Regions from separate parts of the Paracoccus sp. SMMA_5_TC genome, predicted to be linked through region 2. Evidence: riboswitches for the same ligand, from Rfam matches in the RefSeq annotation. Region 2 holds a riboswitch; each other region holds the start of a gene.
The links. A riboswitch is a leader RNA that binds a small molecule or an ion and turns the genes downstream of it on or off. The one in region 2 is predicted to bind cobalamin.

Region 1 (6,022 bases), on a different replicon from region 2:
GGTCAGGTCGATCAGCCCATTGCCCAGCCGCGCCGAAACCTCGGCAATGGCCCGGACCTGCGCCGGCAGCAGCCGGCCGTTCGGCGGCCGGATGCGCAGGATCAGCCCGTCGCCCGATTGCATCGGCCGCAGCGCGCCGGGACACCAGCCCTTGATCTCGAAGCTCATGCGCCCACCTCGGCCAGGATCGAGTTTCGCCGCGACACCCACAGGCCGCTGTCCAGCAGCCGCGCGAAGAGGTTCCGCATCGCCGCCAGCGCGGCGGGGTTTTCCCGGGCCATGAAATCGACCAGATCGGGCCGGCCCAGGGTGGCGTCGTGGTAAAGATCGAACAGATGTCCCGGCACCACCCCGGCCAGTTGTGCAAAGGCCGCCAGATGCTCAAGCGTCGCCGCGATTTCCGCCGCGCCGCGATAGCCATGGCGCATCATGCCGTCGGCCCAGGCCGGGTTGGCGGCGCGGGCGCGCAGGACGCGGGCGATTTCCTCGGTCAGGCTGCGGGCACGCGGGGCCTCGGGGCGGGTGGCGTCCAGATGATACAGCGCCGGGACGGGGGCACCGATCCGGGCCATGGCGGCGGCGAATCCGGCCTCGTGCCCGGCATAATCGGCGGCCAGCAGCAGATCGCTTTCCGGCAGGTCCTGGGCGTGGACAAAGGCATCCGCCGCCGCCAGCCTGGCTTGCAGCGCCTGCGGACGATGGCGGATGACGCCGTCTGCGCCGATGGCATGGGCCGATGCCGCCAGCCAAGCCTCGCCCGCGGCTAGCCGCGCCTCGGCCGTCAGCTCGGCACAGGGATCGGCCATCGCCAGGCCGAAGCGGCCCGGCGCCGGGCCAAAGACCCGCGGCGCCAGCGTCAGATAGGGGTTGTCGGCCGGGGTTTCCGCGCGCCGGGCCAGCATCGCTGCGCCCATTTCAAACAGCTGCGCAAGGCCGGGGAACACATCCCTAAACAGCCCCGAGACCCGCAGCGTGACGTCGATGCGCGGCCGGCCCAGTTCCGCCAGCGGCAGGATTTCCACCCCGGTCACGCGCCCGGTCGCCTCATCCCAGCGCGGCGCCATCCCGGCGAGGTGCAGCGCCATCGCGAAATCCTCGGCCGCGGTGCGCATGGTGGCGCTGCCCCACAGATCGACGACAAGGCCGCGCGGCCAGTCGCCGTGGTCCTGCAGATGCCGGCGCAGAAGTTCCTCGGCCAGGCGGATGCCCTGGGCATGGGCGTTGCGGGTGGGCACGGCGCGCGGATCGACGGTATAAAGGTTGCGCCCCGTGGGCAGGACATCGAGCCGCCCCCGCGCCGGCGAGCCCGAGGGCCCGGGCGCCACCCGCCGCCCGGTCAGCGCCCGATCCAGCCCCTCGGCCTCGCCCGGGGCCGTGCCATAGACATGCAGCCCGTCGCCGAAGCGGCTGTCCTTGAGATCGCACAGGAAGCGATCGATCCGCGGGATCGCCTCGGCCGGGGCGGCATCGGCGGGCAGGCCCAGATCGGCCTCGACCCCGGCGGCGCGGGCCTCGTCGCGGATGGCCAGCACCAGCCGGTCGCGCCGCCGCGGGTCCAGCCCGTCGGCGGTCGAATATTCGTCTAGCAGCCGTTCCAGATGCGCCAGGTTGGCGGGCAGCGCGCTGGTCCGCAGCGGCGGCGGCAGATGGCCCAGTGTCACCGCCGACAGCCGGCGCTTGGCCTGGGCGGCCTCGCCGGGGTCGTTGACGATGAAGGGATAGACCATCGGCAGATCGCCCAGCAGCGCCTGTGGCCAGCACTGCTCCGACAGTGCCACCGACTTGCCCGGCAGCCATTCCAGCGTGCCATGCGCGCCCATATGCACGATGACATCGGCCTGCCGGCGCAGCCACAGGTAAAAGGCCACATAACCGTGGCACGGCACCCGCGTCAGGTCGTGATAATCCTGGGCCCGGCGGTCGGCCTGCCCGCGTTCGGGTTGCAGCGCCACCAGGGCGTCGCCACAGGCGATTGCTGCAAAGCCGAAGCCCGCCGGGTCGGGCTCGCCCCAGGCCGCGAACAGCTGCGCCCGCAGCGCCGCCGGCAGATCCTCCAGCGCCGCGAGGTAATCGGCCAGCGGCCAGTGCAGCCGCGCGCTTTCCAGCTGTCGGCCCAGGCCCTGGTGGTCGATCCCCAGCATCGCCCCGGCCGAGGCCAGCGCATCGAGGCCGACGGCATGGGCCAGTTGATGGCTTTTCCCCGGATAGGTCGACAGCACCACCGCCCGCCGCAAGGGTGCCTCGCCCGCTTCGGTTGCCGCCCGGGCCAGCCGGTGCCAGGCGCGGATGCGGCCGACGGCGCGGGTAATGGCGGCATGGTCGGGGGCGTGGATCTGGCGGGCGAATTGCAGCGCCGGGTCGCGATCCTGCGCGGCCTTGAAGCTGATCGCGCCCAGAAAGATGCGGCCATCGACCTCGGGCAAGACCACATGCATGGCCAGATCGGCGGCAGAGAGGCCGCGCTCCTCTGCCTGCCACAGCGCGCGGGGCGCGGTGGCCATCGCCATCTGGAACACCGGGCAATCGGCGCCGTCAAAGGGGGTGGCCCCGGCATCGTCGCGGGCCGAAAAGGCGGTCAGGTTGACCACCGCCGCCAGACCCGGCAAATGCGGTGCCAGCCACCGGCCCAACCCCGGCTGGCGCAGCGAGGGCGCGAACGCCCCGGTCGCGGCAAAGCCCGCCGCCCGCAGCGCCGCGATCAGCGCATCGACCGGCGCCATGTCGGCCGCCGCCAGATAGCTGCGGTAGAAGCTGACCAGCACCGGACGCGCTCCCGGCAGTGGCGCCGCGATCACCCCCCGTTCGGGGTCGTAAAAACCATGCGACGGCAGTTCGGCCTGCCCGATCACCTCGGGCGCCTGCAACCCTGCGGCGCGGGCCAGTTCCGTCAGCGCCATCTGCGCGGCCACGGCGCCGCCCTGATCGCACAGCTGCGTCAGCCGCCTCAGCTGCGCGACCGGCAGCGTCGACAGCCGGTCCAGCGCCGGGTCGGGGCGGCCGTCGCCCGGCAGCAGCGCCAGCGCGATGCCGCGACGGCGGGCCAGATCCTGCAGACTGGCGACGCCATAGGGCCAATAGCTTTCGCCGCCGATCAATCGCACCAGCACCGCCCGCGCGCCGGCCAGCGTGGTGTCGCAATACTGATCCACCGAAACCGGGTGCCGCAGCGCCGCCAGATTGCACAGCCGCAGCGCGGGCAGCTGGCCCCCGGCGCGATGCCAGCCGGCGGCAAAGGCGCCAAGGTCGCTGTCGGAAAATGACAGCACCACCAGATCGGCCGGATCCTGGCCGGGGTCGGTCGGCACCTCCAGCTCTTCCAGACCCTGGGTGTCGCGGAACACCACATGCATGATGGAACGGCCCCGCCCGCTCAGCCGGTCAGCGCGGCGCGGATCGCGACCGGGTCGATCGCGTCATGTTCGGCGATCACCACCAGCCGCGAGCGGCGCGGTTGGTCGCCCCATGGACGGTCGTATTGATGGCGCACCCTTTCCCCCACCGCCTGCACCAGAAGCCGCAGCGGCTTGCCGGCCACCGCCACATGGCCCTTGACCCGCAGGATGTCGCGTTCGCGCGCCAGCCGCTGCAGGCGTGCGGCCAGATCGGCCGGATCGGCGATTTCGGGCAGGTCGATCACCACGCTGTCGAAATCCTCGTGTTCGTGATCGTCGGCGCCGTCGTGATGGCTGGGGCGCGCGTCCAGGTCATCCTCGGCCGCGGCGCCCAGACCCAGGATCAGCCGCGGATCGATGACGCCATCGGTCATCGCCAGCATCGGCAGCGCCCGCGGCGCCTCGGCGGCGATGGCGGCACGGGCGGCGGCCAGCCCCTCGGGGCCTGCCAGATCGGCCTTGGACAGCAACACGATGTCGGCGCAGGCGATCTGATCCTCGAACACCTCGGCCAGCGGGGTGTCGTGGTCCAGCCCCGGATCGGCGGCGCGCTGGCGGGCGACGGCCTCGGGGTCGGGGGCAAAGCGGCCGGCCGCCACCGCCTCGGCATCGGCCAGGGCGACGACGCCGTCCACGGTGATGCGCGAGCGGATCGCCGGCCAGTCGAAGGCCTTGAGCAGCGGCTTGGGCAGCGCCAGCCCCGAGGTCTCGATCAGGATGTGATCGGGCCGCACCGGCAGCGCCATCAGCTTTTCAAGTGTGGGGATGAAGTCGTCGGCGACCGTGCAGCAGATGCAGCCGTTCGACAGCTCGACGATGTTTTCCTGCGGGCAGTTTTCATCGGCGCAGGACTTCAGGATCTCGCCATCGACGCCCATGGTGCCGAATTCGTTGACCAGCACCGCCAACCGCCTGCCCTGGGGCTGCGACATCAGGTGGCGGATCAGCGTGGTCTTGCCGGCACCCAGAAAGCCGGTGATGACTGTAACGGGGATCTTGGTCAGGTCGGACATGCGGTCATCCTATCGGGGGAATACGGGCAAGGCTGCGCTTGCGAAAGATTTCGACGCGCTGGCGCCAGGGCACGATGCCATCGGCGGCATTGGCATAGGCCGCGGCGCCGGTCAGGATCTGATCGGCATCGGCCGGGCTCATGTGACCATAGACATAGGTCCAGCGCCCCGGCGCGCTCAGCGCGATGGCGGCGCCGCGCGCGCAGGCCGACATGCATTCGACGGGCTGGATGCGCAGGTCCGGCGGCAGCGGCCGCGCCCGCAGCGCCGCAAGCAGTTGCGCACCCGGCGGAGGCTGATCCGGCTGTGGGGCCACGCCGGCGCGGCAGGTGATGCAGACATGCAAGGTAATCGTCATCCGCCTGTCATTCCAAATGGCGGCACGAGGCAGGGCACAGCGGCCCAAGCCCCAGCAGGAACACCCCGTCCGCCGGTTGCATTCACGCGCTGGCAGGTCTCCCGGCTTGCGGATTCAGGCTTTCGCCAGCGGTCGGCCCACCTTCCCGGCGCTGTGGCCAGTGGCATCGGGCGACCTTTCCGGTCACGGTCGCGGGGGCGGCTGCTTTTGGGTCTTGACCCGTCGCATTCCCTCTTGGCCTGTCATGGACAGGAACCAGCGCATGAAAGCTGTGCGCGCCCGCTTCGCGCTTGTCAAGCAAAGGACACCCGATGACCACCAATTCCGCCCCGCCCTCGCCGCCTGTCACGTCCGCCCCCGGGCCGATTGCTGATGACGATGCCCGGCGCCACGCCGAAAAGATGGCGCGCATCAAGGCCGCGCGCGACCGGATGATGCAGGACAAGCAGGGCGAAAAGGGGTTGATCATCGTCCACACCGGCAAGGGCAAGGGCAAGTCCTCGGCCGGTTTCGGCATGATCCTGCGCTGTGTGGCCCATGGCATGCCCTGCGCGGTGGTGCAGTTCATCAAGGGGGCCTGGGACACGGGCGAGCGGCGGCTGCTGACCGGCCATTTCGGCCATCTGTGCCAGTTCCATGCCATGGGCGAGGGCTTTACCTGGGAAACCCAGGACAAGGCCCGCGACATTGCCGCCGCACGCGCCGGCTGGGACAAGGCCCGGACGCTGATTCGCGATCCGGCGATCCGCATGGTGCTGCTTGATGAAATCAACATCGCCCTGCGCTACGGCTATCTGGACACCGACGAGGTTCTGGCGGTGCTGCGCGACGAACGCCCGCCGATGACCCATGTCGTGCTGACCGGGCGCAATGCCCCGCCGGCGCTGATCGAGGCTGCCGATCTGGTCACCGAAATGACCCAGATCCGACACCCGTTCCGCGATGGTATCAAGGCGCAGCCGGGGGTCGAATTCTAGCCGATGGGCCCCCGGGGGCCACGGCCCCCGCGCCCTTGCCGGCCCTCGATGGGGCGGCAAGGGCGTGCCCTGCCGTCGATGGCGGCGACTTCACCGGATCAGCCAGGGCCGGGCATGGTTCTCCTGCCAGCCTTTGCGATGCAGCAGCGGCAGCACGTCATGCGTCTCGGGCCAGCCCAGGCACAGAAGGGCGCTGAACTCCCATCCGGTCGGGGTTTCCAGCAGCGCGCAGATCCGTTCGGGCGTCAGGATCGACACCATGCCCATGCCAAGGTTGTGCGC
Region 2 (6,022 bases):
ATAGCCCCAGCTTTCGGAATGGCGTTGGTCGAACAGGTTCACCACCCGCAGCGTGGCACGCAGGTTGTCGTCGATGTCATAGCCGCCCGACAGGTTGACCAGATTGATCGCCGGCAGTTCCGCGGTGGCGTAATCGCCAAAGAAGCGGGTGTCGTAATTGCCCGAAACATGCCGGTAATCGGCGGTGATGCGGCCGCGCCCGTCCAGAACCGCCAGCGATGCGGTCAGCCCGACTTCGTGGCGCGGCCGGCGCAGCTCGATGCTGCCGTCGGGGTTGGTGGCATCCAGATAGGTATAGGCCAGTCCCACATCCAGCCGATCGGTCGGACGTAGCTGCGCGCTGACCTCGACCCCCTGGCGCGGGCTGTCGCCCGACTGGTTGCGATAGCTGAAATACTGTGTGGTGCCGTCGCTGCTGACCAGATAGTCCTCGATCTCGTCGCGCAGGGTCTCGCGGAACCAGGTGACATCGATGCTGCCGCGGTCGTCGGGCAATTGCCATTCCACCCCCAGATCGAAGCCGCGGTTCTGTTGCGGCCGCAGCAGCGGATTGCCCCGATAGACCGAAGTACCCCAGGGGCCGCTGTAGGTCGCATCGGCGAAAAGTTCCCAATAGGATGGGTTGACGATGCCCTTGCCGGCCGACCCATGCAGCCGGAACGGCCGGTCCGGCACCGCCCAGGACAGCCCCAGGTTCCAGCTGGTGGCATCGGCGAACACCTGGTTCAGGTCGCGGCGCAACCCCGCCTGCACGTCCAGCCCGTTGTCCAGAAAGCCGCGATATTCCACCGCGACCGAGGACATCCGCCGCCGATAGTCCGGTGCGACCGAGGAATCGTCGCGCTGGCGCTCGGCCATGATGTTCAGCAGGTGGCCGGCCTGCGCCGCCGGCTGCCCGTCGAGCGACACGGTGGCGCGGTATTTCAGCTTGGCCACCCGTCCGCGATTTTGCGGCCCGTCGTCAAAGCTTTGGCGAAAATCGGTTTTCTGATATTCCAGCCGCTGGACCAACCGGCCGTCCAGGGCCGTGAATTCGGTCCATAGGGCGCCCTGGCGTTCGTCGCGGTCGCTGTGGGCGTTGGGGTCGTCGACCACGAAATCGGCCGGATCAATGGCCGCCGGGTTGGTGCCGTCATAGCCGTAGCTCTCATCCGCGCGGCGCAGGCTGGCCCCCATGCGCCAGTCCGGCGTGGCGGCGATCCAGCCCGACAGCGCAATGGTCTTGCGGTTGATGCCGTCCTTTTCGCCGCCGTCGCCCGATTGGTCGAACCCGTGGTCGTCGCGCGCCGACAGGTTCAGCGCCAGCCCGCCGCTTTCGCCGTTATGGCTGACATGGGCCGTTGCTGCCGCGCCATTGCCCAGCTCGGCGCTGGCGCCATAGTGCAGGCCAGGTTCGGTCCCCCGGCTGATGATATTGATGACGCCCGCCGCCGCGTTCGAGCCGTAGAATACCGACTGCGGGCCGCGCAGCACCTCGATGCGCTCGATATTGGCGGTTTCCAAGCCGCTGAGGATATATTCCTCGGCGCTGCCAGTGGCCTCGATGCCATCGATCAGCAACAGCGCATGGCCCGATTCGCTGCCGCGCACCCGCAGCTGGGTATAGGACGGGCCGACGCTGTTGACCGAGACCCCCGGCACCGTGCGCAGTGCATCCTGGATGCGGCTGGACCCGCGCCGGGCGATCTGCTGTTCGTCCAGCACCGTATAGGCGCGGCCATAGGCGTTGCCGGGAACCGGCGTGAAACCGGCCGACAGGATCAGCGGTTGCAGGGTGATCGCGTCCTGGGCAAGGGCGGCCGCCGGGGACAGTGCGGCGGTCAGCGCAAGGATGGAACTGCGGGCAAGGGTCATGTCCGGGCCTTTCGGTCGCGGCGCAAGGCCGCGGTTAGCAGGGCGCGCGCGCCCCGGGCCGACCGGCCGCAAGCCCGCGCTGTGACAATCACCGCTGCGGTCGGGCCGCTTTCCGGGCGCGCCCCGCGCCGGAAATGGGTGAGTGCTGCGGCAGGTCTCCTGGCTTGCGGATCATCGCGCGGACCGGCCTTCCCGGGATGACCCAGTGGCCAGGGGTGGTCCTTTGCTCTCCGCTCACAGTTGCGGGGGCAGCCGCGGCCTTGCCCGAGGGCGCACCGCGTTCCCTTTTCACCCTGGCTTGCACCAGGGAACCGTAGCGGGCCTGCCTTGCCGCAAGCCGGGGCCGGCTGTCAAGCATCCTGCGCCCGAAATGCCAAGCCGCGCCCTTCGACGAAGGGGCGCGGCCGGCTGTTCAAGGCTTGCGGATCAGCCGGCGGCGATGCTGGGCGTGCCGGCCTGGGCCAGGGTGGCGCGGATGGCCAGGGCCAGTCGTCGCGCACCCTCGGCCAGCTGCGCGGGCTCGTTCAGGGTAAAGTTCAGCCGCAGGGCGCGCCGGTCCAGCCCCTCGGGGTCAAAGACGCTGCTGGGCGAGATGCAGACGCCATGGGCCAGCGCCTGTTCCAGCAGCAGATCGGTGTTCAGGCGCGGATCGCGGGCGGTGGCCCAGACGAACATGCCGCCGCTGGGCACCTGCCAGTCCAGCAGATCGGCCAGATGCTGCTGCATCGCCTGGCACAGCGCATCCCTGCGGGCGCGATACAGTTCCAGGATGCGGGGCCGGATGCGTTCGGTCAGCCCCAGTTCCAGCGCGCGCAGCGCCAGCATCTGCGACAGGCCGCTGCTGCACATGTCGGTGCCCTGCTTGGCCGTGGCCAATGCCGCGATCAGCCTGGGGGCGGCGATCACCCAGCCGATGCGCAGGCCCGGCGTCAGTTCCTTGGACAGCGATCCCATGTAGATCACCGGGCCATCATAGGGCCGCCCCGGCTGGCTTGCCGCGGACAGTTCCAGCAGTCGCGGCAAGGGTTCGCCATCGTAATAAAGAACGCCGTAGGGGTCGTCCTCGATCAGCCAGGTGCCGGTGGCATGGGCGGCCGCGACCAGTGACTGGCGTTCGGCCAAGGTCACCAGCCTGCCGCTGGGGTTCGAGAAGTTGGGCACCGTATAGGCGAATTGCGCCCCATCCAGCGCCCGCAGCGGGTCGTGGCCGGCGCTGCCGATGCGCATGGGGCGGTATTGCGGCTGATGCGGCAGCCAGGCGTCCAACGCCCCCAGATAGGCGGGGCTTTGCGCGGCAATGCTGTCGCCGGGGTGCAGCAGCACCCGGCCGACCAGGTCCAGCGCCTGCATGCCGCCGGTGGTGATCAGCACGTTGTCGCGCGTCAGCTGCACATCGCCAGTGGAATAGCGTTGCGCGATCAGGTCGCGCAGCGCTGGCAGGCCCGGGATCGGGCCATAGCCCAGCGTCTCGGCCGGGTGTTCGCGGATCAGCCGGGCCGCCAGATCGGCCATCTCTTCGACCGGCCAGGTGCCGGGATCGGGCAGCCCCCCGCCCAGGTTGATCAGCCCCGGGATCTGGCCGGCTGACAGGAACACCGAGGTCACGTCATTGGTCCGGGCCAGCCAATCGGCAAGGCGCGGCCGATGCGGGACCGGTGCGGGCAGGGCGGTGTCGGGGGTATGCTGAAGCGCAAGCGAAAGCGGTGCGGCCATGGCGTCCTCATCTAGCTGCACAGAATATACACCGATTCCGGTGCCGAATCCCTGCAATCTCTTGTGCCATTGCCGAATTTCGTGCAGCAATTCGCCCAGTATTGGCTCAGGCAGGGTGAATTTCGCCATGATCGAACTGGATGCCATCGACCAGCGGATTCTGGCCTGTCTTGAGGCCGAGGGCCGGATGCCCATCCTGGAGCTGGCCGAACGTGTCGGCCTGTCGCCGACGCCCTGCGGGCGCCGGGTCAAGCGGCTGGAGGAATCGGGTGTCATCACCGGCTATGGTGCGCGGGTCGACGCGCGCGCGCTGGGGCTGAATGTCAGCGTGCTGATCGCGGTGCGGCTGGCGCGCGGCGGACCCGATGCCAATGCGGTTTTCCTGCGCGGATTGCGCGGACGCCCGGAAGTGGTCGAGTGTTTCCTGGTGACCGGCAACAACATCGACTACATGCTGCGCGTTCAGGTGCGCGACATCGACGCCTTGGGCCGCTTCATCCGCGATGTCTTGCAGGCGATCCCGGCGGTGGCCGAAACCTCGACCATGGTGATCTTGAAACAGGGGCTGGACTAGGGTCCGCGTCCTTGTATCCGTGCGCCAAGTGGTCCAGAACCTTGCGCCAGCGCCCGGAGGCAGACCATGAACGCATTGAAACGGATCGGCATCGACACCTACATGCTGCTGCTGCTGGGCATGGTGGCGCTTGGGCTGCTGTTGCCCGCCCGCGGCGATGCGGCGGTGGTCTTGCGCGACGTCACCTGGTGGGCAGTGGTGCTGCTGTTCTTTCTGTATGGCGCCAAGCTGGATTCGGCCTCGGTCAGGGCCGGGCTGATGAACTGGCGGCTGCAGGGGCTGACGCTGGCCGCGACCTATGTGCTGTTTCCGCTGCTGGGCCTGGGGCTGGCCGCGGTGTTCGGGGCGGTGCTGGGGCCCAAGCTGACGCTGGGCCTGCTGTTCCTGGCGGTGCTGCCGTCGACGGTGCAAAGCTCGATCGCCTTCACCTCGATCGCCCATGGCAATGTGCCGGCCGCGATCTGCGCCGCATCGCTGTCGAACCTGATCGGGGTGGTGCTGACACCGCTGCTGGTGGCGCAGGTTCTGCACCAGGACGGCGGCGGCGTCAGCCTGGAAGCGGTCGAGCGGATCGCACTGCAGATCCTGTTGCCATTCGTCCTGGGCCAGGTGCTGCGGCGCTGGATCGGCGGCTTTGTCCAGCGTCACAAGCTGCTGACCACGATCGTCGACCGCGGCTCGATCCTGCTGATCGTCTATTCGGCTTTCGGCGCGGGGACGGTGGCGGGGATCTGGTCGGCGATCCCGCCATCGGGGCTGGCGCTGTGCTTTCTGGTGGTGGCGGCGCTGCTGGCCCTGGCCATGGGGATCATGGCCGCCGCCGGCCGGGTCTTTCGCCTGCCGCCTGCGGATCAGGCGGTGCTGTTCTTTTGCGGTTCGACCAAAAGCCTGGCCAGCGGTCTGCCCATCGCCAGTGCCATCTTTCCGGCAGCCAGCGTTGGCGCGATCGTGCTGCCGGTGATGATCTATCACATGACCCAGCTGCTGGTCTGTTCGGTGGTGGCGCAGCGCCTGGCGCGCCGCGCCGGTGCCTGATCAGAAATCCCAGTCCTCGTCCTCGGTCGCGACGGCCTTGCCGATGACATAGGACGAACCCGAGCCGGAAAAGAAGTCGTGGTTTTCGCTGTCGGGCGACAGCGCGGCCATGATCGCGGGGTTGACCTCGCAGGCCTGCGGCGGGAACAGGGCCTCGTATCCCAGGTTCTGCAGCGCCTTGTTGGCGTTGTAATGCAGGAAGGCCTTGACATCCTCGGTCAGGCCGATGCCGTCGTAAAGCTCGGCGGTGTATTTCTGTTCGATGTCGTAAAGATCGAAGATCAGCGCAAAGGCGAAATCCTTCAGTTCCTGCCGGCGGGTTTCGTCCAGTTTTTCCAGCGCGCGCTGATACTTGTAGCCGATGTAATAGCCATGCACCGCCTCGTCGCGGATGATCAGGCGGATGAGGTCGGCGGTGTTGGTCAGCTTGGCGCGGCTGGACCAGTACATCGGCAGGTAGAAGCCGGAATAGAACAGGAAGCTTTCCAGGAACACGCTGGCAATCTTGCGCTTCAGCGGATCCGATCCGGCCTTGTATTCACCCAGGATCAGCCGCGCCTTGGCCTGCAGATGCGGGTTTTCCTCGGCCCAGCGAAAGGCCGCGTCAACCTCGGGCGTGAGGCACAGCGTCGAGAAGATCGAGGAATAGCTGCGCGCATGCACCGCCTCCATGAAGGCGATGTTGGACAGCACCGCCTCTTCGTGCGGGGTCTGGGCGTCGGGCATCATCGAGGGCGCGCCGATCGTGTTCTGGATCGTGTCGAGCAGCGTCAGACCGGTGAATACCCGGATGGTCAGCTCGCGTTCGGCCGGGCGCAGCGTCGCCCAGCTTTGCACGTCGTTCGA
Region 3 (6,022 bases), on a different replicon from region 2:
GCGGGTCGATCTCGGTAAAGACCGCCAGCCAGACCGGCGCCCGGTCCAGCCCCGCCAGGCGCAGCGCGCGGTAATCGCGCTGGCGCTGCCCGTGATAACCGGCCGCGGCCGCCGCATTGCAGCGCGAAAAATCGTCCCGGATGGCTGCGCGGAGGCCCGGATCCTCGATCCGGATCACCCGCCAGGGCCGGGCATTGCCGACCGAAGGCGCCAGCTCCATGGCCCGGGCCAGTTCGGCCAGCAGCGCCTCGGGGATCGGGTCCGGGCGGAAATGGCGGATGTCGCGGCGCCAGCGCAGCAGATCGGCCAGGGCCCGGCGCTGGTCGGCGCCGAACTGCATCAGGACGGTGCGCAGATCGCGGCGGCCGGCAGGTTCGGCGTGCCGGCCGCGACCGCCGTGGCGCCGTCCGGCACCCGCAGTTCCACCGCCAACGGCTGCCCCGCGACCGCGAGCGGGCGATGGTCATTGCCGTTCAGCTCGACCCGCAGCCGGTCGCCCGGACGCAATTGCGGCAAATGCTGGGCGGGCCCGTAAAGCCGGGCGATCTTGTCGCCGTTCAGATACAGATGTGCGTGCCCTTGGCCTGGGGCATGGGCCAGCCCGGCCCGGTCGGGGGCAAGGCACATGCCGCGCAGCTGCACAAACAGGTTCCAGCCCGACACCGGATCGGGGGTCAGGCCGATGCCCAGATCGGCACTGCCGGCGGGCAGCTGGTGCGGCGGGCCGTGGTGATGGGCGGTCTGGGCAGTCCCGGCGGTGTGGGCCGGGCCATGGCCGTGGCTGCCGTGGTCGTGGCCATCCAGCGTGACCCCGTTGGCCGCCGCTAGGACAAAGCCCAGCCCGCCGCCAAAGACCAGCCCGATGACCAGCATCGCGATTGCGCGATCCATGTGAAGTCCTGTCGCAAGGGAAATGGGATCGAACCCGCCGGGGGCGGCGGGTCCGGCGGCTCAGGCCGGTTGGCCCAGCGGCACGCGCTCGGCTTCGCGCTGCCACATCCAGCCGCAGAGCGCGCCCAGCACCAGCCAGGCCATCAGCCCGGCGCCCAGCGCGCGGCCGGCGAATTCGGCCGACAGTTCCGGCGGCACGGTGCCGGCATAGGCGTCGGGTTGCGGCGCGCCGATCAGATGCGGCGCCAGCGCCAGCAGGATCGCCGGCGCCCAGGCCGCCCAGCCGCGGCCAAAGGCGATCAGCCACAGCGCCAGGCCGGTGGCCAGCGTGGTTGCCAGCCACCACGCGGCACGCGCCGCGATGTCGGCGGCCGCCACTCCCGGCACCTCGGGCGCCAGACCAAAGGCCGGGGCCAGTTGCAGGGCCACAAAGCCGGCCGCGCCCCAGATCAGCCCATGGCGGGCCGAGATCGGCGCCCCCCGACCCTGCGCCAGCACCATCAGCGCGGTCAGCATCAGGCCATAGCCGGCATGGACCAGCATGTTGAACAGCACCGTCAACCCGTTGCGCTGCCAGTCGAACGGGCCCAGATCGGGCGCAGTGCCTGGCGCGGGCACGGCGCCATGGACCAGCTGCCCCGATTCATACAGTTCGGCATGCAGCAACACCGGCTGCACGAAGCTCAGCTGCACCAGGGCGGCAATCAGCCCGGTGACAGCACCAGCGATCAGACCGCTGGTCAGAATGCGTGCGAACATGGTCAGTGGCAGGGAAAGCCGGTGGCGTGGCGCATGTCATGGGCGGCATCGTGCAGGGTTTCGGCCTGCACCAACCCGGCCACGAACATCAGCCCGAAACCCAGCACAAACACTGCCAATGCGGGCACCAGAACGGAGCGAACAGCCGGCGCAGCAGCCGGCGCGATGGTCTTTGCGGTCATCTTCGACCCTTTCCTTAAGTCGTCCAACCCGACGACATTGCGGTTTCCGGCATCGGCAGGTCTCCTGGCTCGCGGGTCGTGGCTGGCGCCCGCCTTCCCGGCCCGCAGGCCAGTGGCGTAATGGGCGCCCGCTCTCCGCTGACAGTCGCGGGGGCGGCTGCGGACTTGACCCGTTCCGGGTCGCACCGCATTCCCTATCAAGCCCCGAAGGGCACCGATACCGGCGCGATCCTAGGGCGGGTCGCGCCAGACTTGCAAGGGGAAATCCGGGTCAGCGCCCGGGGGGCCAATCCAGATCGACCCAGACCAGCCGATGCGCCGAGGCCGTCTGCGCCGCCCGGGCCAAAGGGCCGTCGGTCGGCCAGATCACCCCGGCGTCCAGAACCCGCAGGCCGTGCGCGGGCAGGACGTAATCGACCCGCAGGTTGCCGGGGGCGCGGTCGTCGGGCCAGTCGGCGGTGTCCAGCGCCGGATCGCCCTTGTGGCCCGCATTGATCCCCCCGGCGGCGGCGGCGCCTCCGGGGCTGCGGGGCTGTGGGTCGGTCACATGTTCAAGCATGCGCGCCAGCGCCTGGGGCCGGCCCTCGCCATCCTGGGGATCCAGGTTCAGATTGCCCGCCAGCACGAAGGGCCCCTGCGGCAGGTGATGCAGCCAGAAGGCCAGCTCGTCGTGGTTGCGCCGGCCGTTCAGATCCTCGGGGCCGTCAAAGACCGGGGGCGTGGCCGACATCGCCAGCACATGCAAGGGCTGTCCGTCGATGGAAACTACCGCATCCCAATGCGCGGTCGAGGACAGCCGCCGCGCCGCCGCCACCTCGGGCGGCATGTCGGGCATCAGATGGCCGGGCAGGTCGCGCCACAGGAAGGCGCTGTGGTCGCTGACCGGGCCGATCGGGTGGCGCGACAGGATCGCCATGCCGCCCTGACCGGGAAAGCGGCCAAAGCCCTGGGCATCGTCGGCCTCGGCCAGGCGGCCGTCGCCGTCGAGGTCCAGACCGCTGGCCATGCCGGAATTGGGCTGGCCGGCATGATGATGCGGATAGTCCAGCCCCGCCGCCCGAAGCCGGTCCAGGAAAGCCTGGAAGGCGCGGCCGTCGAAATCCCAGTCGAAATTGGTCAGCACCAGCACGTCGGGCCGGGCGGCGGCGATCACCTCGATCACGGCGGCGATCTGCGGATCGGCCTTTGCGCCCTGCCGTTGCAGATCGCGCAGCAAAAGCCCCGGCCCGTCGCGCGACAGGTCCGGGGAATAGGTGGCGATGCGCAGCGGCCCGGCCATGGTCGGCAGGACCGCCGCCGCAAGGCCCAGAGCGGCCAGCGCCGCCGCCGCGAGAGACGTTGTTACACCCAAGGCCGCGACTGGGCCATCTGTGCCTCGAAACTGTCGATGGCACTGGCTTTCTCCAGGGTCAGGCCGATGTCGTCCAGACCGTTCAGCAGGCAGTGGCGCCGGAACGGGTCCAGCTCGAAGCCGAAGCTCTGCCCGTCCGAGGTGGTGACGGTCATGTTTTCCAGATCGACGGTCATGCGGGCGTTGGCACCCTTGCGCGCATCCTCCATCAGCACATCGACCACCTCTTGCGGCATCACGATCGGCAGGATGCCGTTCTTGAAGCAGTTGTTGTAGAAGATGTCGGCAAAACTGGTCGAGATCACGCAACGGATGCCGAAATCCAGCAGCGCCCAGGGCGCGTGTTCGCGCGAACTGCCGCAGCCGAAGTTGTCGCCGGCGACGATTATCTGGGCGTTGCGCCAGGCCGGCTGGTTCAGCACGAAATCGGGAATTTCGTTGCCCTGGGCGTCATAGCGCATTTCGTCGAACAGGTTCTTGCCCAGCCCCGAACGGTGAATGGTCTTGAGAAACTGCTTGGGGATGATCATGTCGGTGTCGATATTGACCAGCGGCATCGGGGCCGCGACGCCGGTCAGGGTGGTGAACTTTTCCATCTTGTGATCCTTGTGCAATTGACTGGGGCTCGGCGGCCCCGTTAACCCGGAAGCAGGCGGCGCCGGGCGCCGCGTGGCAGCAGGTCGTGACGATGGTTTTCGGGTTTTCCAGCATGGCCGCCCTGCGCGCCTGCATCGCCCGCGACTGGACGCCATCGATCGGCGATCCGCAGGTCACGGGCTGGCTGACGGTGGCGGCCTATGTCGGCTGCCTGTGGCTGGCAATTCGGGTGCTGCGTCGCCGCCCGGCGGGGGCCGCGCGGGGGTTGTGGCTCGCCATCGCGGTGCTGATGGCGTTTCTGGCGCTGAACAAGCAGCTGGACCTGCAGACGGCACTGACCGCGACCGGGCGCTGCATGGCGCGCGCCCAGGGCTGGTATGACAATCGATATGCCGTGCAGCTGGCCTTTATCGCCGGTCTGGTCCTGGGCGTGATCGCCGCCATGGCCTGGGCGACGAAATCCCTGCGCGGACAGATGCGCGGCAACGGCCTGGCCCTGCTGGGCCTGGGGGTGCTGTGCGGGTTCGTTCTGGTGCGCGCGGTGGGGTTTCATCATGTCGACAGGCTGATCAGCATGGATTTCGCCAGGGTCAGGTTCAACTTCTGGTTCGAGAACGCGGGCTTGCTGCTGATCGCGATCAACGCCCTGATGCTGCTGCGGCGGGGCCGCTAGGGCCCCAACCGCAACCGCTCAGACGGTTTCCGCCAGCAGTTCGCGCACATCGGTCAGATGACCGCGGATGCCGGCCGCGGCCGCCATCACCGGCGACATCAGATGCGTGCGGCCACCGCGGCCCATCCGCCCCTCGAAGTTGCGGTTCGAGGTGGCGGCGCAGCGTTCGCCCGGTGCCAGCTGGTCGGGGTTCATGCCCAGGCACATCGAACAGCCCGCCAGGCGCCATTCAAAGCCCGCATCGATAAAGATCTTGTCCAGACCCTCTTCCTCGGCCTGCAACCGCACCAGACCGGACCCGGGCACCACCATGCCGCGCACGCCTGGCGCAAGGTGCCGGCCCTTGAGGATATCGGCCGCTGCGCGCAGATCCTCGATCCGGCCGTTGGTGCAGGAACCGATGAACACCGCGTCGATCTTGATCTGGTTCAGCGGCGTGCCAGGTTTCAGGCCCATGTAATCAAGGCTGCGGCGCGCCGCCTCGACCTTGCCGCCCTCGAAATCCTCGGGGGCGGGGACGGTGCCGGTGATCGGCAGCACGTCCTCGGGCGAGGTGCCCCAGGTCACGACCGGGGCGATGTCCTCGGCCCGCAGGGTCACGACCTTGTCCCAATGCGCGCCCTCGTCGGAATAGAGGGTTTTCCACCAGGCCACGGCGGCCTCCCATGCGGCGCCCTTGGGCGCGTGCGGACGGCCCTTGCAGTATTCGAAGGTCTTTTCGTCCGGCGCGATCAGCCCGGCGCGGGCACCGCCCTCGATCGCCATGTTGCAGACGGTCATGCGCCCTTCCATTGACAGCTCGCGAATCGCCTCGCCGCAATATTCGATGACATAACCGGTGCCGCCGGCGGTGCCGGTCTTGCCGATCACCGCTAGGGTAATGTCCTTGGCGGTGACACCCGGCCGCAGGCGGCCGGTGATTTCCACCTTCATGTTCTTGGATTTCTTCTGGATCAGCGTCTGCGTGGCCAGGACATGCTCCACCTCGGAGGTGCCGATGCCATGCGCCAGCGCGCCGAAGGCGCCATGGGTGGCGGTATGGCTGTCACCGCACACGACGGTCATGCCGGGCAGGGTCCAGCCCTGTTCCGGGCCGACGATATGGACGATGCCCTGGCGGATGTCCGACATCGGGTAATAGTTCAGCCCGAATTCACGCGCGTTCTTGTCCAGTTCGGCGACCTGGATGCGGCCTTCGGGGTTTTCGATGCCGTTCACGCGGTCGGGCGTGGTGGGCACGTTGTGGTCAGGCACGGCGATGGTCTGGTCGGGCCGGCGCACCTTGCGCCCGGCCATGCGCAGCCCCTCGAACGCCTGGGGCGAGGTGACTTCGTGCACCAGATGGCGGTCGATATACAGGATGCAGGTGCCATCTTCCTTGCGGTCGACCACATGCGCGTCGAAAATCTTGTCGTAAAGGGTGCGGGGGGTGCCCGCAGGGGTAGTGCCGGTCATGGCTGTCTCTTTCAGAAGGACTGGCTGAAGGGTCGTGGCTGGGCCGGCCGGACGCATATGGCGCGTGGGCAGGCGGGGCGCAGCATCAGGCGCCCGAACCGTCACAGTCGGGCG

Region 1: linked by a shared signal. The riboswitch ahead of GB880_RS05725 (DUF1636 domain-containing protein) and the one ahead of GB880_RS14395 (TonB-dependent receptor plug domain-containing protein) in region 2 are both predicted to bind cobalamin.
Region 3: linked by a shared signal. The riboswitch ahead of GB880_RS05750 (CbtB domain-containing protein) and the one ahead of GB880_RS14395 (TonB-dependent receptor plug domain-containing protein) in region 2 are both predicted to bind cobalamin.

The regions. Positions count from the first base shown of each region.
Region 1 is NZ_CP102355.1:1,142,827-1,148,848, forward strand. It holds gene GB880_RS05710 (precorrin-3B synthase) at 1-168, opposite strand, end outside; gene cobN (cobaltochelatase subunit CobN) at 165-3,350, opposite strand; gene cobW (cobalamin biosynthesis protein CobW) at 3,371-4,405, opposite strand; gene GB880_RS05725 (DUF1636 domain-containing protein) at 4,410-4,763, opposite strand; cobalamin riboswitch at 4,838-5,038, opposite strand; gene cobO (cob(I)yrinic acid a,c-diamide adenosyltransferase) at 5,165-5,740, shown strand; gene bluB (5,6-dimethylbenzimidazole synthase) at 5,831-6,022, opposite strand, start outside.
Region 2 is NZ_CP102356.1:159,914-165,935, forward strand. It holds gene GB880_RS14395 (TonB-dependent receptor plug domain-containing protein) at 1-1,854, opposite strand, end outside; cobalamin riboswitch at 1,987-2,185, opposite strand; gene GB880_RS14400 (aminotransferase-like domain-containing protein) at 2,281-3,567, opposite strand; gene GB880_RS14405 (Lrp/AsnC family transcriptional regulator) at 3,695-4,141, shown strand; gene GB880_RS14410 (bile acid:sodium symporter family protein) at 4,208-5,176, shown strand; gene nrdF (class 1b ribonucleoside-diphosphate reductase subunit beta) at 5,177-6,022, opposite strand, start outside.
Region 3 is NZ_CP102355.1:1,148,941-1,154,962, forward strand. It holds gene bluB (5,6-dimethylbenzimidazole synthase) at 1-340, opposite strand, end outside; gene GB880_RS05740 (hypothetical protein) at 340-891, opposite strand; gene GB880_RS05745 (CbtA family protein) at 952-1,650, opposite strand; gene GB880_RS05750 (CbtB domain-containing protein) at 1,653-1,832, opposite strand; cobalamin riboswitch at 1,870-2,066, opposite strand; gene GB880_RS05755 (endonuclease/exonuclease/phosphatase family protein) at 2,104-3,111, opposite strand; gene leuD (3-isopropylmalate dehydratase small subunit) at 3,174-3,779, opposite strand; gene GB880_RS05765 (hypothetical protein) at 3,872-4,453, shown strand; gene leuC (3-isopropylmalate dehydratase large subunit) at 4,472-5,908, opposite strand.